Regions from separate parts of the Stenotrophomonas sp. S41 genome, predicted to be linked through region 1. Evidence: predicted binding sites of a transcription regulator. Region 1 holds the regulator's gene; the other holds the start of a gene.
The links. Region 1 encodes HrcA, which represses chaperone genes, less so after heat shock. Its sites were predicted from a motif close to TTNGCACTCNNNNNNNNNGAGTGCNAA; they were not measured.

Region 1 (5,459 bases):
CCGTTGCCATGGCAGGTCTTGCACGGCTTGGCGATGATCTGGCCACGGCCGTTGCAGTTGTGGCAGGCCTGCTGCATGGCGAAGATGCCGCGCTGGATGCGCACCTGGCCGCGGCCATGGCAGACGTTGCAGGTCTCGACCTTGCCGTCTTCGGAGCCACTGCCATCGCAGTCGCCGCACTCGGCCAGGGTCGGGATCTCGATCCGGCGCTCGACGCCGCGCACGGCCTCTTCCAGATCCAGTTCCATCACGTAGCCGATGTCGGCACCGCGACGGGCCTGGCGCTGACCGCCACCGCCGCCACCAAAGATGTTGCCGAAGATATCGCCGAAGATATCGTTCATGTCCGGGCCGCCCGGACCGCCACCGCCACCCATGCCGTGCTCGAACGCGGCGTGGCCGTGGGCATCGTACATGCGGCGCTTGTTGCCGTCGGACAGCGTTTCGTAGGCTTCCTTGCACTCCTTGAAGGAGGCTTCGGCCGCCGCATCACCCGGGTTGCGGTCCGGGTGGAACTTCATCGCGCAGCGACGGTAGGCCTTCTTCAGCTCTTCGTCGGTGGCGGTGCGGGCAACGCCCAGCACTTCGTAGTAATCGCGCTTGCTCATATCGTGGATCGCATTCCGGAAAGTCGGGATTCGTCAAAGCGGAAGAGCGGAACCAGGTCCGCTCTTGCGTCGGGCGCCCCGACACGCCGGTGGGCGGTCAGGACCCTGGTACGACAACGGGACGCTGGCGGCCAGCGTCCCGTGTCGGTCCGGATCAGGACTTCTTGTCGTCCTTGACTTCGGTGAACTCGGCGTCCACCACGTCATCCTGCGCCTTGCCTGCGTTGCCGGCGTCGGCACCCGGGGCACCGCCCTGGTCGGCCGAAGCGGCGGCGAACAGCGCCTGGCCGGCTTCTTCCAGCACCTTCGACTTGGCTTCGATCTGTGCCTTGTCGTCGCCCTTCATCGCGGTTTCCAGGTCGGCCAGAGCCGCCTCGACCTTGCCGATGACATCGCCGCCGACCTTGCTGCCGTGCTCGGTGATGGCGCTGCGGGTGCCGTGGATCAGGGCATCCGCCTGGTTACGGGCCTGCACCAGTTCCTGGAACTTCTTGTCTTCTTCGCGGTTGGCTTCCGCGTCGGCGACCATGCGTGCGATCTCTTCCTCGGACAGACCCGAACCGGCCTTGATCTCGACCTTCTGTTCCTTGTTGGTCTTCTTGTCCTTGGCCGACACGTGCAGGATGCCGTTGGCGTCGATGTCGAAGGACACTTCCACCTGCGGCAGGCCGCGCGGCGCCGGCTCGATGCCGGACAGGTCGAACTTGGCCAGCGACTTGTTGAAGCGGGCCTGTTCGCGCTCACCCTGCAGCACGTGCACGGTCACGGCCGACTGGTTGTCCTCGGCGGTGGAGAACACCTGCGAGGCCTTGGTCGGGATGGTGGTGTTCTTCTCGATGATCTTGGTGAACACGCCACCCATGGTCTCGATGCCCAGCGACAGCGGGGTCACGTCCAGCAGCAGCACGTCCTTGACGTCGCCGCCCAGCACGCCGCCCTGGATCGCCGCACCCAGTGCCACGGCTTCGTCCGGGTTGACGTCCTTGCGCGGTTCCTTGCCGAAGAACTCGGTCACCGCCTGCTGCACCTTCGGCATGCGGGTCTGGCCACCGACCAGGATCACTTCGCTGATGTCGCTCGAACGCAGGCCGGCATCGTTCAGGGCGACGCGGCACGGCTCGATCGACTTCCTGATCAGCTCGTCGACCAGCGATTCCAGCTTGGCGCGGGTCAGCTTGATGTTCAGGTGCTTCGGACCCGACGCGTCAGCGGTGACGTACGGCAGGTTCACTTCAGTCTGCTGGGCGCTGGACAGCTCGATCTTGGCGCGCTCGGCGGCGTCCTTCAGGCGCTGCAGGGCCAGCGGATCCTTGCGCAGGTCGATGCCCTGGTCCTTGTTGAACTCTTCAACCAGGTACTCGATGACGCGGTTGTCGAAATCTTCGCCGCCCAGGAAGGTGTCGCCGTTGGTGGCCAGCACTTCGAACTGCTTCTCACCGTCGACGTTGGCGATCTCGATCACCGAGACGTCGAAGGTGCCGCCGCCCAGGTCGTACACCACGATCTTGCGATCCTTGTTGTCGCCCTTGTCCAGGCCATAGGCCAGTGCGGCCGCGGTCGGCTCGTTGATGATGCGCTTGACGTCCAGGCCGGCGATGCGGCCGGCGTCCTTGGTCGCCTGGCGCTGGCTGTCGTTGAAGTAGGCCGGCACGGTGATGACCGCTTCGGTGACCTTCTCACCGAGGAAGTCCTCGGCGGTCTTCTTCATCTTCTCCAGCACCTTGGCCGAGATTTCCTGCGGCGCCATCTTCTTGGCATCGCTGGTCGACACCCAGGCGTCGCCATTGTCATGGGCCAGGATGCTGTACGGGACGTGGCCGATGTCCTTCTGCACTTCGGCGTCGGTGAACTTGCGGCCGATCAAGCGCTTCACCGCGTAGAAGGTGTTCTTGGGGTTGGTGACGGCCTGGCGCTTGGCCGAGGCGCCGACCAGGACTTCGCCGTCCTTGGTGTAGGCGACGATCGACGGGGTGGTGCGATCGCCCTCCGAATTCTCGATGACGCGGGCCTTGCCGCCGTCCATGATCGCCACGCACGAGTTGGTGGTGCCGAGGTCGATACCAATGATCTTGCCCATGGGGGAGACTCCTGAAGAATGCTTGTTGGTGTCAGTCCGGCCGGTCGGCCGGTGGATGAATGGGATGTGGGGGAGGCTCGTGGAACATTCAAGCCGTCACCCGAACGCTGTGTTCAACCGTTCAAGGAACGCCGGGCCTGGCCCGGCGCTACCTGACGGCGATGGGCCGTTGCCGGCCCGGCGCGTCAATCGGCGGCCACGACCACCAGCGCCGGCCGCAGCAGGCGCTCGTTGAGCAGGTAGCCCTTCTGGAACACGGTTACCACGCTGCCGGGGGCGGCGCCGGGGGCCGGCACCTGGCTGATGGCCTGGTGGTGTTCCGGGTTGAACGCCTGGCCGGTCGGGTCCAGCAGGACCAGGCCGTTGTCGGCGGCGACCTTCAGCAGCTGCTTGTAGGTCATTTCCAGCCCCTCGCGCAGCGGGTTGGCATCGTCGCCGGCGGCCTTCAGGCCGGCATCCAGGCTGTCAAACACCGGCAGCAGCTCGCCCAGCAGCTTCTCGTTGGCGAACTTGCGGGCCTGCTCGATGTCGCGGGCTACGCGCTTGCGCTGGTTCTCCAGGTCGGCGCGCTCACGCAGCGCATCGGCCTTGACCTGCTCGACCTCGGCGCGCAGGCGCTCCAGTTCGTCATGGGTGCCTGCGGCAGCGGCCGCATCGGCGGCGCTCTGCTGGGATTCGATATCTGGATGTTCTTGGTTCATGTCTGGGTCCCTGGCGGTCACTCTCCGCCTCCACCCACCCTAGTGTGGGCGGGATGCTGCGTTTCAAGCGTCTGCCGGCCCCGGACCGCGTCCCGGCGGCGAAAAGGCCGCCCCGAGCACGTCCGCGGTGGCCTGGACCAGCGGAATCACCCGGTCGTAGGCCATCCGCTTGGGCCCGATCACCCCCAGCACGCCCAGCACCTGGCCGTTGGCGGTATAGGGCGCGGTGACCAGCGAGACCCCCTGCAGCGGCATCATCCCGGTCTCTTCGCCGATGAAGATGCGCACGCCCGGGGCCTGGATGGTGCGCTCCAGCAGCTGCAGGATCTCGCGCTTGCTGGAGAACAGCTCGAACAGCTCACGCAGGCGCTCCAGGTCGGACAGGTCCTGCACCCCCATCAACCGGGTCTGGCCGGCCACCAGCATGTCGTCGGCCGGCGGCTGCAGGGCCTGCTCGGCCAGCTCGATGCTGTGCGCCAGCAGCTGCTCCAGCTCGGAGCGGGCGTCGCGCAGCTCCAGCAGCAGGCGGGTACGGATCTCGGCCAGCGGCAGGCCGGCGAAATGGGCGTTGAGGTAGTTGGCCACCTGTTCCAGCTGGCCCGGCTCGAAGCCCTGGCGCGTCTCGATGACCCGGTTCTGCACCTCGTTGTCGGCAAACACCAGGATCGCCAGCACCCGGCGGCCATCCAGCGCCACGAAATCGATCTGGCGGAAGGCGAACTGCTCGCGCCGCGGTGCGCTGACCACGCCGACGAAGTGGCTCATCGCCGACAGCAGCTCCGAGGCGCTGCCCAGCAGTGCCTGGGTGCTGCCGCCACCGGCCAGCTCGTGGCGCAGGCGGGCCAGTTCACCCTCGCCCGGCGGCTGCATCTGCAGCAGGCTGTCGACGAACACCCGGTAGCCATGCGCGGTCGGGATGCGCCCGGCCGAGGTATGTGGCGAGGCCAGCAGGCCCAGGTCCTCCAGGTCGCCCAGGATGTTGCGGATGGTGGCCGGGCTGACCTCCAGGCCCGCCACGCGCGCCAGCGTCTGCGAGCCCACCGGCTCACCGTCCTGGATGTAACGCGCGATCAGCGTGCGCAGCAGATGGCGCGCACGCGGGGCAAGCTGGTCAGCGGAACCGTGCATGGAATCAACCTGTGAGACACGGACACTAGATAATGGCGGTGCGTCGCCTTGGCAAGTCATTGGACCACCCCGCCGCGCGTGCTAGCGTTGCGCGGCTCAGACACCCCTGTACCCATGCTCAGACATCTTTCGATCAAGGATTTTGCCGTCGTCCGCGCTACCGAGCTGGAGTTCGGACCGGGCATGACCGTCGTTTCCGGCGAGACCGGCGCCGGCAAGTCGCTGATGGTCGACGCGCTCGGCTTCCTGTCCGGCCTGCGCGCAGACAGCGGCGTGGTCCGCCATGGCGCCGCCCGTGCCGAACTGTCGGCCGAGTTCGCCCTGGACCAGCTGCAGGCCGCGCGCCAGTGGCTGGCCGACAACGAGCTGGACGACGAGGACCAGTGCCAGCTGCGCCGGGTGATCCGCGCCGATGGCGGCTCGCGCTCGTGGATCAACGGCCGCCCGGTGACCCTGGCGCAGCTGGCCGATCTGGCCGGGCGACTGGTGGAAATCCATGGCCAGCACGAGCAGCAGGCCCTGCTGACGCGCCCGTCGCAGCTGGCCCTGCTCGATGCCTATGCCCGCAACGAGGACGAGCGCCGCCAGGTGCGGCGCGCCGCTGCGGCCTGGCAGACCCTGGTCGATGAATCGCTGGCCCTGTCGCAACAGGGCGACGTTTCCGACCGCATCGGCTTCCTTGAACACCAGCTGCGCGAGCTGGACCGCGAGGACCTGGAACCCGAGTCGATTGTCGCGCTGGGTGCCAGCCACCGCCGCCAGGCCCACGCCAGCGCCCTGCTGAGCGCCTGCCAGGCGGCCAGCAACCAGCTCAACGGCGACGACGGCAGCTCGGCCATGGACCTGCTGCAGCAGGTACGCCACGAACTGTCGCGCCTGATCGAACACGACCCGCGCCTTGGCGAAGTGGACGGCCTGATCGAGAACGCCTCGATCCAGCTGCAC
Region 2 (5,459 bases), on a different contig from region 1:
TGTGGCGGCAACAACGTGCGCCGCACGCACCGCTTCACCCTGGACCCGAAGTCCTGGACCTATTCCTTCCCCGACGCGCTGCAACGCGAGGGCTGCGAGTGAACCACGCGCGCCGCCGGGGACATCGCCCCTCCCTTCCCACGCAATCTGGAATCTCGTGATGAACGTACTTGTCATCGGCTCTGGCGGCCGCGAACACGCCCTGGCATGGAAGCTGGCCCAGTCCTCCCGTGTCACCGAAGTGATCGTGGCGCCCGGCAATGCCGGCACCGCCAACGAAGACAAGTGCCGCAACGTGGCGGTGAAGGTGACCGACATCGACGGCCTGCTCGCGCTGGCCCAGTCCGAAGGCGTGGCGCTGACCGTGGTCGGCCCGGAAGTGCCGCTGGTGGCCGGCGTGGTCGACCGCTTCCGCGCCGCCGGGCTGCGCATCTTCGGGCCGACCGCCGCCGCCGCGCAGCTGGAAGGCAGCAAGGCCTACGCCAAGGATTTCCTGGCCCGCCACAACATCCCCACCGCGTTCTACGCCGTGCACACCGAGGTGGACGCGGCGCTGGCCTACATCCGCGAGAAGGGTGCCCCGATCGTGGTCAAGGCCGATGGCCTGGCTGCCGGCAAGGGCGTGATCGTGGCGATGACCCAGGCCGAGGCCGAGGACGCGGTGCGTGACATGCTCTCGGGCAACGCCTTCGGCGATGCCGGCGCGCGCGTGGTCATCGAGGAGTTCCTTGATGGCGAGGAAGCCAGCTTCATTTCGATGGTCGACGGCGTGCACGCGCTGCCGATGGCCACCTCGCAGGACCACAAGCGCGTCGGCGATGGCGACACCGGCCCGAACACCGGTGGCATGGGCGCCTACTCGCCCGCGCCGGTGGTGACGCCCGAGGTGCATGCGCGGGTGATGCGCGAAGTCGTGAACCCGACCGTGCAGGGCATGATCGCCGACGGCATCCCGTTCACCGGCTTCCTCTATGCCGGCCTGATGATCGATGCCAGCGGCGCGCCGAAGGTGATCGAGTTCAACGTGCGCTTCGGCGATCCGGAAACCCAGCCGGTGATGCTGCGCCTGCAGTCGGACCTGGTGGACCTGGTGGAAGCGGCCATCGATGGCCGCCTGGACCAGGTGGACGCGCAGTGGGATCCACGTCCGTCGCTGGGCGTGGTGCTGGCCGCAAAGCCTTACCCGGAAGCGCCGATCACCGGTGACGTGATCTCCGGCCTGGACGACGTGCCCGCCAATGCCAAGGTGTTCCATGCCGGCACCACGCTGGATGCACAGGGCCAGGTGCTCAGCGCCGGCGGCCGCGTGCTGTGCGTGGCCGCGCTGGGCGACAGCGTGCGCGACGCGCAGGCCAATGCCTATGCCGGCGTGGCCAAGGTGACCTGGGCCAACGAGTTCCACCGCACCGACATCGGCTGGCGCGCGATCGCACGCGAGGGCTGAGGTCCGCGCGATATCAGGGCAGCCACGCCTGGCGTGGCTCTACTGGGTGCGGTGGACCCACGCCTGGCGTGGCTCCACGGATGCCGTACCGCCGGGGTAGATCCACGCCATGCGTGGATGAAGCCCCGGCATCAGGAGTTGGCGACATGCCGCATCTGCAGGACTATCCCGAAGACATCGATTGCACCTGGCTGGGCGTGGACCGCACGGGTGCGGTTGCCGCCTTCGTCACTGCGGGCAAAGGCGAGATCCCGACCGTGCTTCTGGCAGACGCCGCCGTCGACATCCTCCAGGTTGAAACGATGCTGATGGACCTTCCCGTGGTTGGGGACGCCGTGATGCACGTGACGCTTCCCCGGCCTGACGACTATCTGGCGATGGCCTCGCGCGGCGTCCACGTCTACGACTGGACCGGCCATGGCTACACGCGCGTTGCCACCCCCGCCACAGCCATCCAGTACTCCGCACTGCGCGATGAACTGCAGGTCATGGCACGTCTTGCGACATTCGATTCCGTGGACTTCAGGCAATGCCCGTCGCTGTCGATCGGCGATCTGATCGAGGCAATCCAGTCGCGCTTCTGAAGCCGATCGCGTCACGGCACGGTCGCAGAGCAGCCACGCGTGGCGTGGCTCTACTGGACGCCGTATCGCCACGTCTGGTGTGAGTCCACGGATGCCGTACCGCCGGGGTAGATCCACGCCATGCGTGGATGCGCGCGCCCCACAAACAAAAAAGGCCCGGCATTGCCGGGCCCTTCTTCATTCCAACGTCTTCCCGCTTACGCGGTGAACAGCGCCTTCATCTTCTTCAGCGCGTTCGCCTCGACCTGGCGGATGCGCTCGGCGGACACGCCGTACTCATCGGCCAGTTCCTGCAGCGTCACCTTGCTGTCGGCATCCAGCCAGCGGCGGCGGATGATGTCGCGCGAGCGTGCATCCAGCTCGGCCAGGCCTTCGCGCAGCAGCTGCATCTGGTTGTCTTCGCTGTCCTCGCGCTCGTAGGCCATCGACGGATCTTCGTCGTTGGACACCAGGAACGCAGCCGGCGACGGCGGCGCATGATCGTTGTCTTCGTCGGTCGGCGCATCGAAACCGATATCGCGGCCGGACAGGCGCGATTCCATTTCCATGACCTCGCGCTCGGACACGTTCAGGTCCTTGGCGACGGCGCTGACTTCGGCCGCGTTCATCCAGCCCAGGCGCGTCTTCGACTTGCGCAGGTTGAAGAACAGCTTGCGCTGCGCCTTGGTCGTGGCGACCTTGACGATGCGCCAGTTCTTGAGGATGAACTCGTGCATTTCGGCACGGATCCAATGCACGGCGAAGGACACCAGGCGCACGCCCATGTCGGGGTCGAAGCGCTTGACCGCCTTCATCAGGCCGATGTTGCCTTCCTGGATCAGGTCGCCCAGCGCAAGGCCGTAGCCGTTGTAACCGCGGGCCACGTGCACCACGAAGCGCAGGTGCGAATGCACCAGCTCACGTGCGGCGTCCAGATCGTCACCGTCGCGGAAACGACGGGCCAGGTCCTGTTCGTCATCGACCGACAGCACCGGAATCTGGTGCACGGCACCGATGTAGGCGTCCAGCGAACCGAGCGCACTGGGAATCGGGAGATTGTTTGCCACAAGGGCAGTAGAGGTGTTCTGGCTCATAGGGCTCATCTTAGCAGTCCGGCTTTTGGACTGCTAAAGCGGGAGGAAGTTCCAGTGTTCCGTGAACAGAACACTGGGCGATTCAACATCCCTACCCTATCGCGAATTGATGACAATGGCGAGCAGGCTCGACCATGGTCGAATACTTTTAAAATCAATAACTTGTAGCGAACCAGGTGCATGAATGGTCGTTTTGGGCCGCAAAATCCCACGGCGCCACCCCATTCAGCCCGGCGATGTTGCCGGTCGTTCAGCCCAGGGCCGCAGGACCGCCCTCGGGCGGCCTCAATAGTACCCGGCCATGTTCAGGAAGAAGCCCTTCTGGTCGTACTTCAGCTCGGTCATATCGTCGCTGAACTCGGTGAAGTTGTAGCCCACGCCGACCTTGAAGTTCTCGCCCACCCGCCGGTCCACGCCCAGCAGCCAGCCTTTGCGGACGCCGCCATCGCGCACCTTCAGCCAACGGTGCTCGGCCAGCCCTTCCCACTCCGCGAACAGGCGGTAGCGCAGCTGCAGGGCGGCGAAGTCAGCGCGGCTGTCCAGCCAGGCGCCCTCGCCGCGGCCGGTGCGGTAGTCGCCCCAGCGCGAAGCCAGCTTGGCGGCCATTTCCCAGCGCTCGCCGATCTGGCGGATGCCCTCCAGCGACAGCACCTGCGAGCGCTGGTCGTACAGATTGCCGCCCTCCTGGCCCAGCGACGCCACGTCATAGAGATAGGTGAACTTGCCGAAGCCGGCCCAGCGCGTGTTGTCGTGCGGGCGCCAGGCGAAGCCGACATTGGTTTCCACCAGCTTGGCATCGGCCACCGGGTTGATCCGGTCCTGGGTGTCGGCGTAGTTCGCGCGCAGGGCGAAGCGCCAGTCTTCGTTGAGCTTGTACAGCAGGCGGTTGGTGGTCACCCACTGTTCGCGCTGCTCGGCACCGCTGTCGCGGCGGTACTCCAGCTTGCTGCTCCACTGCGCCACCGCATCGGTGCGGCCGCCGCTGACGCTGTACGCACGGCGGTTGATGCGGCCCACGGTGGATTCCAGCTCGCCATCCATCAGGGTGAAGCCCAGGTTCCAGCCCTGGGCCGGGTAGAAGTCCATGCCGAAGGTGTGCACCAGTCCCGCGCTGTCCTGGCGGCGGTCCTTCAGGTACTGGCTCTCGTTGTAGACGTTCACCTGGTTGCTCAGGCGCCAGCGCTGGCCGACCGTCCAGCCGCTCTGCAGGCCGCTGTCGAACAGCGGATCGGTGCCGGTGCGGTCGGTGCTGTAGCTGTAGCTGCCGTAGAGGCTGTGGTCGGGCGCCATGCGGTACTCGGCATCGACCTTGCCGCCGTGGCCGCGGCTGCCGCCACTCAGTTCGGCACCCACGCTGCTGCGGTCGCCGAACAGGTAGCGCGCGCCCAGGGTCAGCAGGTCGTTCTTCTCGTAGGCACCGCCGTCATCGTCCAGGGTCACCTGGCCGGTGCCGTACAGCTCCCACGAGGAGCCGAAGCGCTGGCGGTAACCGATCGCCGCCAGCAGCGCGGAGACATCCTGCAGCTCCTGCTCCTCGCGCACCCGGCGCAGTTCGCCGGTCAGCTGGCCGTCGTTGCCCAGCCGCCATTCGGCGGTCAGCTGGCTCTGCTCCAGCGCCAGTTCGCCCTGCTCGGTGCGGGTGTGGCGGCCGTACAGGCTGAAATCATCGGTGAGGTAGCCGAGGAACTCGGCGCCATATTCCTGGATCGGCAGGCCGGTGTCCTGGCGTGCCACCGAGAAGCCGGCATCGACGTCGCGCCACCACGCGCCCAGGCTCCAGTCCTGGGTGGTCCAGCCGAGCTCGCGCAGGTTGGCGCGCGCTTCCACCGCCGAGGCCTTGCCCGAACGGCGGCCTTCATACGGATTGCGGCGGATGAAGCTGAGGCCGCCGTTGTCCGAATAGAACACCGGCGCTGCGGTGGCATCGGTGCGGGTCTGTTCCATCTTCAGGTAGGTGCCGCGGCCGGCCTGCAGGGTCAGGTCGGCGCCCTTCAGGCTGTAGTTCTCGCCGCTGCGGTTTTCTTCCACCCAGGTGCCGCCCACCGCCACGTGGTCACCAATCCACTGGCGGCCGCGCGCACCGTAGGTCACGTCGTTGCTGCTGAAGCCCAGCGGCACGTATTCGTAGTCCACCAGCAGCAGCTGGTCGTAGCCGTCCAGCGGCATGTCGCGGGTGATGCTGCGCACGTTCTCGCGGGTCAGCTGCGCCAGCGGCCGGGTCAGGATCAGCCGGCCCTGCAGGTCGTCGATCTCGTAGTCCACGCCTTCCTGCAGGGTGGCGCGGGTTTCGGTGCGGCCGGTGGTGCGGTCGCGCACTTCCAACACCACCTGTTCCGAGCCCGGCAGCAGGTCGGTATG

Region 2: rpoH (RNA polymerase sigma factor RpoH) is a predicted target of HrcA. The motif match lies at 3,112-3,138, and genes of this name have one in related genera.

What each region holds. Positions count from the first base shown of each region.
Region 1 is NZ_JACVTV010000056.1:17,922-23,380, reverse strand. It holds gene dnaJ (molecular chaperone DnaJ) at 1-608, opposite strand, end outside; gene dnaK (molecular chaperone DnaK) at 763-2,685, opposite strand; gene grpE (nucleotide exchange factor GrpE) at 2,871-3,386, opposite strand; gene hrcA (heat-inducible transcriptional repressor HrcA) at 3,450-4,514, opposite strand; gene recN (DNA repair protein RecN) at 4,629-5,459, shown strand, end outside.
Region 2 is NZ_JACVTV010000010.1:27,751-33,209, reverse strand. It holds gene IAE56_RS03985 (hypothetical protein) at 1-102, shown strand, start outside; gene purD (phosphoribosylamine--glycine ligase) at 161-1,444, shown strand; gene IAE56_RS03975 (hypothetical protein) at 1,591-2,028, shown strand; gene rpoH (RNA polymerase sigma factor RpoH) at 2,226-3,101, opposite strand; gene IAE56_RS03965 (TonB-dependent receptor) at 3,387-5,459, opposite strand, start outside.